One region of the Caulobacter sp. LjRoot300 genome, then DNA from elsewhere that is predicted to be linked to it. Evidence: riboswitches for the same ligand, from Rfam matches in the RefSeq annotation. Region 1 holds a riboswitch; the other holds the start of a gene.
The links. Region 1 has a riboswitch for cobalamin ahead of metE (5-methyltetrahydropteroyltriglutamate--homocysteine S-methyltransferase). Riboswitches for the same ligand answer to the same signal wherever they lie in the genome.
Positions count from the first base shown of each region.

Region 2: linked by a shared signal. The riboswitch ahead of ACSQ2G_RS14325 (TonB-dependent receptor plug domain-containing protein) and the one ahead of metE (5-methyltetrahydropteroyltriglutamate--homocysteine S-methyltransferase) in region 1 are both predicted to bind cobalamin.

Region 1 is NZ_CAXUSA020000009.1:70,318-74,725, reverse strand. It holds gene ACSQ2G_RS22270 (DUF1801 domain-containing protein) at 1-34, opposite strand, end outside; gene metE (5-methyltetrahydropteroyltriglutamate--homocysteine S-methyltransferase) at 322-2,664, opposite strand; cobalamin riboswitch at 2,785-3,014, opposite strand; gene ACSQ2G_RS22260 (sensor histidine kinase) at 3,198-4,408, shown strand, end outside.
Region 2 is NZ_CAXUSA020000003.1:929,734-934,141, reverse strand. It holds gene ACSQ2G_RS14330 (threonine-phosphate decarboxylase) at 1-758, opposite strand, end outside; gene ACSQ2G_RS14325 (TonB-dependent receptor plug domain-containing protein) at 761-2,704, opposite strand; cobalamin riboswitch at 2,814-3,014, opposite strand; gene cobU (bifunctional adenosylcobinamide kinase/adenosylcobinamide-phosphate guanylyltransferase) at 3,064-3,573, shown strand; gene ACSQ2G_RS14315 (TauD/TfdA dioxygenase family protein) at 3,788-4,408, shown strand, end outside.

The sequences.
Region 1 (4,408 bases):
GCACGGCGCCGGCAAGTCGGAAGAGGTCCGTCATCGGGCCAGAATGCCAGCGCCGCCGGGGCTTGTCGAAGCCCCGGCGACGGCTCCGCTCGCCAAGCCGTCTCCGGCCCGACGAGCCAGGGCTATCGCATATGGCCAAAAGCGACTGTCATCCCGGACGAGCGCGCAGCGCGAAGATCCGGGACCGACGCGTGAACTCAGAGCTTCCGGCGGTCCCGGATCGGCGCTCGGCTTCGCCGGGCTTGTCCGGGATGACAGGTTTTTTCAGAGTAAATCCATATGCGATAGGCCCTGCCCGACGAGCGGAGATCCTCGTCGTCGTCAGGCCGGAACGACGGTCCGACGGACGATCCGTGCGGCCTCGACCATGTTGGCCAGGGCGGCCTGGGTCTCGGGCCATTTGCGGGTCTTCAGGCCGCAGTCGGGATTGACCCACAGCTGACCCGCCGACAGCCGCGCCTGGGCGGCCTTCAGCAGGTCGGTCATCTCCTCGACGGCGGGCACGCGCGGCGAATGGATGTCGTAGACGCCGGGACCGATCTCGGCCGGATAGGCGTAGGCCTCGAACGCGTCCAGCAGCTCCATCTTCGAGCGGGCGGTCTCGATGGAGATGACGTCGGCGTCCATCGCCCCGATGGCGGCGATGATGTCGTTGAACTCCGAATAGCACATGTGGGTGTGGATCTGGGTGTGGTCGGCCACGCCCGACGCCGCCAGGCGGAAGCTTTCGACCGCCCAGTCCAGATAGGCCGCCCAGTCGCCCCGGCGCAGCGGCAGGCCTTCGCGCAGGGCCGCCTCGTCGATCTGGATCACCTTGGCGCCGGCCGCCTCCAGGTCGGTCACCTCGTCGCGGATGGCCAGGGCGATCTGGCGGCAGGCCAGGGACCGGGGCAGGTCGTCGCGCACGAACGACCAGTTCAGGATGGTCACCGGCCCGGTCAGCATGCCCTTCATCGGCCGGTCGGTCAGGGACTGGGCGTAGGCCCACCAGTCCACGGTCATCGGGGCCGGACGCGAGACGTCGCCGAACAGGATCGGCGGCCGCACGCAGCGCGAGCCGTACGACTGCACCCAGCCGTGCTTGGTGAAGGCGAAGCCCGACAGCTGCTCGCCGAAATACTGCACCATGTCGTTGCGCTCGAACTCGCCGTGGACCAGCACGTCCAGCCCGATCTCCGCCTGCCAGGCCACGGTGCGGGCCGTCTCGGCGCGCAGAAAGGCGGCGTAGTCGGCGTCGCTCAGCTGGCCCTTGCCGTGGGCCGACCGCGCCTGGCGCACCGCCTCGGTCTGCGGGAACGAGCCGATGGTGGTGGTGGGGAAGGCCGGCAGGTCCAGGCGGGCGATCTGGACCGCTTGCCGACGGCCGAACGGCGAGCGGCGCCGGGCCATGTCCGGCGTGGTGGCGGCCAGGCGCGCGGCCACCGCCGCGTCGTGGATCCTGGGCGAGGCGCGCCGCGCCCGCGCCGCCGCCTGGCTGGCCGCCAGCTGGGGCGCGACGGCGTCGCGGCCCTGGTTCAGCGCCGTGGCCAGCACCACCAGCTCCTCGATCTTCTGGACGCCGAACGCCAGCCACTGGCGGACCTCCGGGTCGATCGCCGTCTCCAGGTCCAGGTCGATCGGCGCGTGCAGCAGCGAACAGGACGGCGCCAGGATCACCCGGTCGCCGCCGCGTCGCGAGACGATCGGGTCCAGGCGGTCGAGCAGGGCGGGCAGGTCGGCCCGCCAGACGTTGCGGCCGTCGATCACCCCCAGCGACAGCACCAGGCTTTCGGGCGCGAGGGCCAGGACCGCGTCCAGTTCCTCGGGCGCGCGCGCCAGGTCGACGTGGACGCCGTCGACCGGCAGGTTCACCGCCGTGGCCAGGTTGTCGCCATAGGCCCCGAAATAGCTGGTCAGCATCAGGCGCAGGCCGGGCGCGGCATGGGTCAGGGCGCCATAGGCGCGTCGCAGCTCGCCGCGCTCGAAGTCGGTCAGGTCCAGCGCCAGGCAGGGCTCGTCGATCTGCACCCAGTCGGCGCCCGCCTGCTGGAGCCGGGCCAGGATCTCGGCATAGACCGGCACCAGGGCGGGCAGCAGCGACAGCGGCGAAAAGCCCTCGTCCTTGGTCTTGGCCAGCTTGAGGAAGGTGACCGGGCCCAGCAGCACCGGGCGGGTGTGGACGCCCAGCGCCCGGGCCTCCAGGAACTCGTCGACCGGCTTGGTGGAGGTCAGGGCGAAGGCCTGGTCGCGCGACACCTCCGGGGCCAGGTAGTGATAGTTGGTGTCGAACCACTTGGTCATCTCCAGGGCCGGCAGGCCGGAACCCTGGTGATGCCCGTGGCCGTGGGCGCAGGCCGCCTCGGCCGCGCCGCCTTGCGCGCCGCGCGCCATGGCGAAATAGCCGGCGGTGTCGATCGGGCCGCCGCTCCAGCCGTAGATCGCCGGGATGGCCCCCACCATGACGCTGGTGTCGAGCACGTGGTCGTAGAGCGAAAAGTCGTTGCTGGGCACGTGGACCACGCCTAGGGCGGCCTGGCGGGTCCAGGCCGCGGCGCGCAGGGCGGCGGCCGTGGCGAGCAGCGCCTGGGCGTCGGTCTTGCCGGCCCAGTGGTTCTCGAGCGCGAACTTCAGTTCGCGGCGCGGGCCGATGCGGGGAAAGCCCAGGGTGGCGACGGTGACGGTCATTTCGAAAAGCCTCTGCCGGTGTGATGGCGGAGGCGGGTCGGGACGCGCGCGAGGGGGCGCGCACGGGCCATGGAGGTCCGGTCACGCCTTTGCATGCGACCAGACCGGACACCCCGCCGGAGGACGTTATCTGTCGGGGCAGGTCTCCTGGCTCACGGGTCAGCGCCCCTGTCCTGGCCTTCCCGACACGCCACCGATCCAGCTCGGCGCGTCAGTGACACGTATCGGACAGCGGCTCGCCGCTCACAGTTGCGGGGGCAGCGCCGGATTCGGGCTTTTGAGACCCTCACCGACTTCCCTCTTAGCTCCGGACGCGCGAACGCCCGCAGACCACGACCCGCCTAGAAGGCGCGCGTTCCGGCCTGGCGTCAAGAGGGACATAAAGATATCTTTATGTGATTTCGAGGAGTCGGCGCCGCCCTAACAAAATGTCGCACCCGTCCATCCTTAAACCTGCGGGAAACGATGCTTCGCCTAAGGCTTCCTTTTGGTGTGGGGGGCTTCCTCGCGAGGGCGGGGAAGGGGAGGGCGTCTTGCGGAAACCAACGGATCTCGGCGTCGCCGCCCAAGGCGCGCGCAAGCCCTGGCTGGGTTACGGCGATCTGCGCCTGGAAGCGGCGATCTTCCTGCTGGTCGCCGTGTCGTTCGCCGCGGTGCTGGGCAAGAGCGCCATCACCAGCCAGACCATGGTCCTGTCCTCGCAGTCGGGCCGGTTCGCGACCTACAGCTATTCCGACGCCGAGCACGGCGGGGGCAGCGTCGTCTCCCCCGATCCGCGCAAGCCCCTGTCCTGGTCCTGCGACATCCGCCAAGGCGTGACCTATCCCTATTGCGGCTACGGCCTGCAGCTGGACGTGGGGCGCCAGACCGACGGCCTGGACTTCTCGCGCTTCCAGACCATCGTCCTGCGGTTTTCCTATCAGGGGCCGGGCGACCGCCTGAGGCTGGTCTTGAAGACCTCGCCCGAGCCGGCCGTGCGGGCGAAACTGAAGGGCGAGCCGATGCCCCTGGCGATGGACATCCCCGTCGTCCAGGGCCGCAACGAAGTGCGCCTGCCGCTGAGCCAGCTGGCGCCGGAAGAGTGGTGGGTGGCTAGCCGCGGCCTTTCGGCGGCCGAGGCGGCGCCGAACCTCAAGGCGGTCCGTTCCGTGGCCGTCTCCACCAGCGACGCCAAGGTCGGCCATCTGGCGATCTCGGTCGACGACCTGACCTTCGAGGGATCGTACCTTTCGACCGAACAGTTCTACCTGGTCATCCTCGGCGCCTGGCTGGTGTTGTCGGCGGGGTTCCTGGTCTGGCGCTTCCTGCACCTGCGCGGGAACTACGAGGCGCGGCGGCGGCGCCAGGCGGAGGAGGCGCGGCGACTGGCCGACGCCCACGCCGCGGTCCAGGCCGCCAGCAGCGCCAAGTCGCGGTTCCTCGGCAATATGAGCCACGAGCTGCGCACGCCGCTCAACGCCATCATCGGCTATGCCTACTGGCTGGAGCGCACCGCGCTGGACGCCAAGCAGCGCGCCGCGGTCAAGACGGTGCAGGCCAGCGGCGAGCACCTGCTGGCCGTGATCAGCGACATCCTGGACGTGGCCAAGATCGAGGCCGGCAAGTTCGAGCTGCTGGCCGCGCCGTTCGACCTGCACGACTGCGTGGCGGGCGTGGGCGAGATGTTCCGCCTGCCCGCCCAGGACAAGGGCCTGGACTTCGCTACCCGCCTCGACCCCGACGTGCCGCGCCGCGTCGAGGCGGA
Region 2 (4,408 bases), on a different contig from region 1:
GCGTCGTCCGCCAGGCGCAGGCGGGTCCGGGCCGCCCAGGCGGCGTCGGCATAGGCCGCGAGCCCGGCGGTGATCGCCGGGCCGCAGACCGGCCAGTCGCCCAGCGCCTGGCGGACGCGGGCGGCCAGGGCCGGTTCGGCCACCAGGAAGCCCAGGCGCGCCCCGGCCAGACCATGGAACTTGCCGAACGAGCGCAGCACGGCCAAGCGCTCGCGGCCTGGCGCGCCGGCCAGCGGGGCGACGGACAGCGCCGGATCGACCTCGACGAAGGCCTCGTCCACCAGCAGCGGCCCGTCCGTCAGGGCCAGGACCTGACCGGGCGGCAGGGCCTGGCCGCTGGGATTGTCCGGATTGACCAGCACCCGCAGGTCGGCCGTCGAATTGCGGGCGTCGACGACCTCCGCTCCCGCGACCTTCCAGGCGTCGGCGTGACCGCCGTAGGTCCGGGCCGAGATCGCGACCCGCGCCGTCGTCAGCAGGCGCGGCAGCAGGCGGATCAGCGCCTCGCTGCCCGCAGCCGCCACGACCCGGGCCGGATCCGCGACCCCGAACGCCTTGGCCGCGACCCGTTCCAGCGCCCGCAGCGACTCCGGATCGGGCAGGCGCGACCAGGCTTCCGGCGCCAGCACGGGGACAGGATAGGGTCGGGGATTGATCCCGGTCGACAGGTCCAGCCACGGCGTCGGCGCGTTCGGCCAGGCCGCCCGCGCCGCGCCGAGGCGTCCGCCGTGGCCGAGGAAGGCCGCCGGCGTCGCCATGGCTAGAACCTCGCCCGCACGCCGGCGAAGGCGCCGCGGCCCAGGGTCCCGTAGCGGTAGAGGGTCTCGTAGTGTTGGTCGAACAGGTTCTCGACCCGGCCGTACAGCTCGAAGGTGTCGTTGATCGGATAGGCGATCCGCACGTCGGTCAGGACATAGCTTTTCAGGCGACGAGTGTTGGACGCGTTGTCGAAGCTGTGGCCGACATACTGCATCATCACGCCGCCGGTCAGGCCGTTCGGCAGGCTGAGTTCGGCGTCCGCCGAGGCGGTCTCGCCGGCCCGGCGCACCAGGTCCTTGCCGTAGTTGGAGCCGGCCGACTTATTGATCGCGTCCATGTTGGTGTAGTTGGCCGACAGGGTCAGCAACGGGCTGACCTCGAGGCTGCCTTCCACCTCGACGCCGTCAGCCTGGGTCTTGGCCGTGTTGGCGTAGCCGCCGAAGTTGGGCGGGATGTTGTTGGACAGGAAGTCGATCTGGTTCTTGGTGTCGCGGTTGAAATAGGTGATCGCGCCGCGCAGGCGGCCGTCCAGCAGGCTGTGCTCGACACCGACGTCCCAGCTCTTGGCCTCTTCAGGCTTCAGCGCGATGTTCCCGTAGTCGCTGTACAGCTGATACAGCGACGGGGCCTTGAAGCCCTCGCCATAGTTGGCGCGGAAGACCGTGGTCCCGCTGTTGGGGCTCCAGGTCGCGCCGGCCTGATAGGTGGTGGCGCCGCCGAAGGTGTCGTGGTCGTCGTGGCGGACGCCGCCGGTCAGGGTCAGGCCCTCGACCGGCTTGGCCCGCAGCTGGCCGTAGACGCTGTCCATGCCGGTCGCGTGGCGGCCGGGCGCGGGGTTCGCGTCGAAGCTGGAGGGCGCGGCGGTGCGGAACCAGGTGCGCTCGGTCTCGGCCCCGAACACCGCGCGCCAGACCGGGCTGATCGTCCAGGTGCCCTGATATTCCAGGCTGTTGTCCGTGCCCCTGGCGTCGAAGGTCTTGGTCGTGACGGCCTGGCTGGGGTCGTAATTGTCGCGGTCGGTCTGGGTGTACGAATAGCCGATGCGGCTGTTCAGGGCGCCGTCGAAGTTCGACAGGCGCGCACCCAGATAGCTGACCAGTTCCTGGGTCCTGCCGTATTCGGCGGTGTCGGCGAAGGCGAACGCCGGGGCCGGGAAGCCGTCGAATTCGTTGCGGCCCCTGGCGTAGGACAGGCGGGCGTCGAGGCTGGCCCCGTCCGTCACGTTCAGGTCCAGGCGGCCGCTGACGGCGGCGTTGCGGTAGCCGTCCTTCTCCTTGCCGCCCAGGGCCTCGTCGAAGTTGGAGACGCCGGCGGTGGTGTAGGACCCCGCCGCCAGGCGCCAGCCGCCCCAGGCGCCGCCGGCCCCGACGCCGAGCCGGGCATAGGCCGTGGCGCGCGAGCCGCCCTCGACCGTGGCGTCGCCGGACAGCGGTCCGTCCGGCGTCTTGGTGATCATGCTGACCACCCCGCCGATGGCCTGGCTGCCCCACAGGGTCGACTGCGGGCCGCGCAGCACCTCGATGCGGTCGACGTCGCCGGCCAGCAGGGTGGCGAAGTTGTAGCCGCCGCCGGTCGCCGACGGGTCGTTCAGCTTGACGCCGTCGATCAGCACGGCGGTCTGGTCGCTTTCGGCGCCGCGGATGCGCACCTGGGTCGAGCCGCCGATGCCGCCGTTGCGGGTGACGGTGACGCCCGGGGTGCGCGACAGCAGGTCGGAGACCACCACCACCTGGCGCTGGCGCAGGGTCTGCGCGGTGATCACGGTCATGCTGACCGGCACTTCGGACAGCTTGTCGGCGGCGCGGCCAGCGGTGACGACCACCTGGTCGACGGCGTTGGCCTCGTCCAGGGGCTCGGCGGCCAGCACCTGGCTGGGCAGGCCCAAAGCGGGCAGGGCGAGGGCGGGAAGGGCGGCCACCAGGGCCAGGATGGAAATCGGGCGCATGTTCAAGACCTCCGTGCGCGGCAACGAAGGCTGGCCCGGGGATCCGGACCGGCCTGACGATGTCGCCTCGGGGGAAAGAACCCCATCGTACGGCGCACCCCGGCCGGACGAAGGACGACCGCGACGGGCAGGTCTCCTGGCTCGCGGGTCAAGGCCGGTGCGCGTCGCCTTCCCAATCATCCTCCGAAGAGGACGGTCAGTGGCTTAATGACGCGCGGGCTCGCCGCTTACAGTTGCGGGGGCAGCCCGGGTTTCGCACCCGAGTTCCCTTTTCATCCTCTTTCGAGGAACCTGTCGCGAGAGCTGCACTATATGCTGCGTCGCACACGGTCAATCTGGCTGGCCATCGGGAGCGCGTCTTGCCGTTTAACCTCGTCCTGGGCGGAGCCCGATCCGGCAAGAGCGCTTTCGCCCAGGGGGCGGCGGAGGCCCTGGCCGCGGACGGCCGGCTGGTGATGATCGCCACGGCCCAGGCCTTCGATTCGGAGATGGCCGAGCGCATCGCGCGCCATCAAAAGGATCGTGGTCCGGCCTGGACGACGCTGGAGGCGCCGCTCGATATCGCGGGTGCGTTGGCGACGCTGGGCGCGGACGACGTCGTCGTGGTCGATTGCCTGACGCTGTGGCTGTCGAACCTGATGCTCGGCGAGCAGGATGTGGCGACGGCCGCCGCCGGACTGGTCGAGGCGGTCGGACGGTTTGAAGGGGCTCTGTGGCTGGTGTCCAACGAGGTCGGCTTCGGCATCGTGCCGGACAACGCCCTGGCCCGGCGGTTCCGCGACGAGGCGGGGCGGCTGCACCAGGCCCTGGCCCAGGCCGCCGACGCGGTGACCCTGGTGGTGGCCGGGCTGACCCTGCGCCTGAAATAGGCCTTGGTGTGGAGAGTGGCGGACTTTGCGCCGCCTCATGGGCTGGGGACAGGCGCATGCGCCTGTCCCCGTCCGCGCTCCGGATCGTTCTCAGGGGGGCAGGCGACATGGAGGAGCTTGAACTCGAAATCAAAGACCGCCGTTATGGCGGGTATCGAGGTCTGCACGAACCAGACGCCGCTCGCACGGACGGGCGGCGCGCCGGGAGGACGCCATGAACGCCTTTGCCCCCATCGCCGCTGCCGAGACGCCCGACTACGCCGGCCTGACCGTCACGCCCGCCGGGCCCGTGCTCGGGGCCGAGATCTCGGGGGTGGACCTGCGCCAGCCCCTGGCTCCGGAGATCGTGGTGGCGATCCGCGCGACGCTGTTGCGGCACAAGGTGGTGTTCTTCCGCGACCAGGACATCAGCCATGAGGACCATGTCCGTTTCAGCCGGTATTTCGGGAACTTGGAAGGGCATCCTGTCACCGCCCACGTGCCCGGCTTTCCCGAGATCCTGCACATCGAGGCCGCCGACGGCATGAAGCTGCGCGAGGAGATCGTGCCGATCGTCCGCGTCGCCAACAAGTGGCATACCGACGTCACCTTCCGCCCGGCCCCGTCGATGGGCGGGGTGCTGCGGGCCCGCCACCTGCCGCCGCTGGGCGGCGACACCCTGTTCGCCGACACCGCCGCCATCTATCGCGACCTGCCCGACAGGCTGAAGGACCAGCTGGCGACCCTGACCGCCGAGCACGACATCCTGCAGAGCTACGGCTACCGGGTCGACGAGGCCAAGCGGCAGGACCTGCGCGCCGCCTATCCGCCCCAGGTCCACCCGGTTGTCCGCACC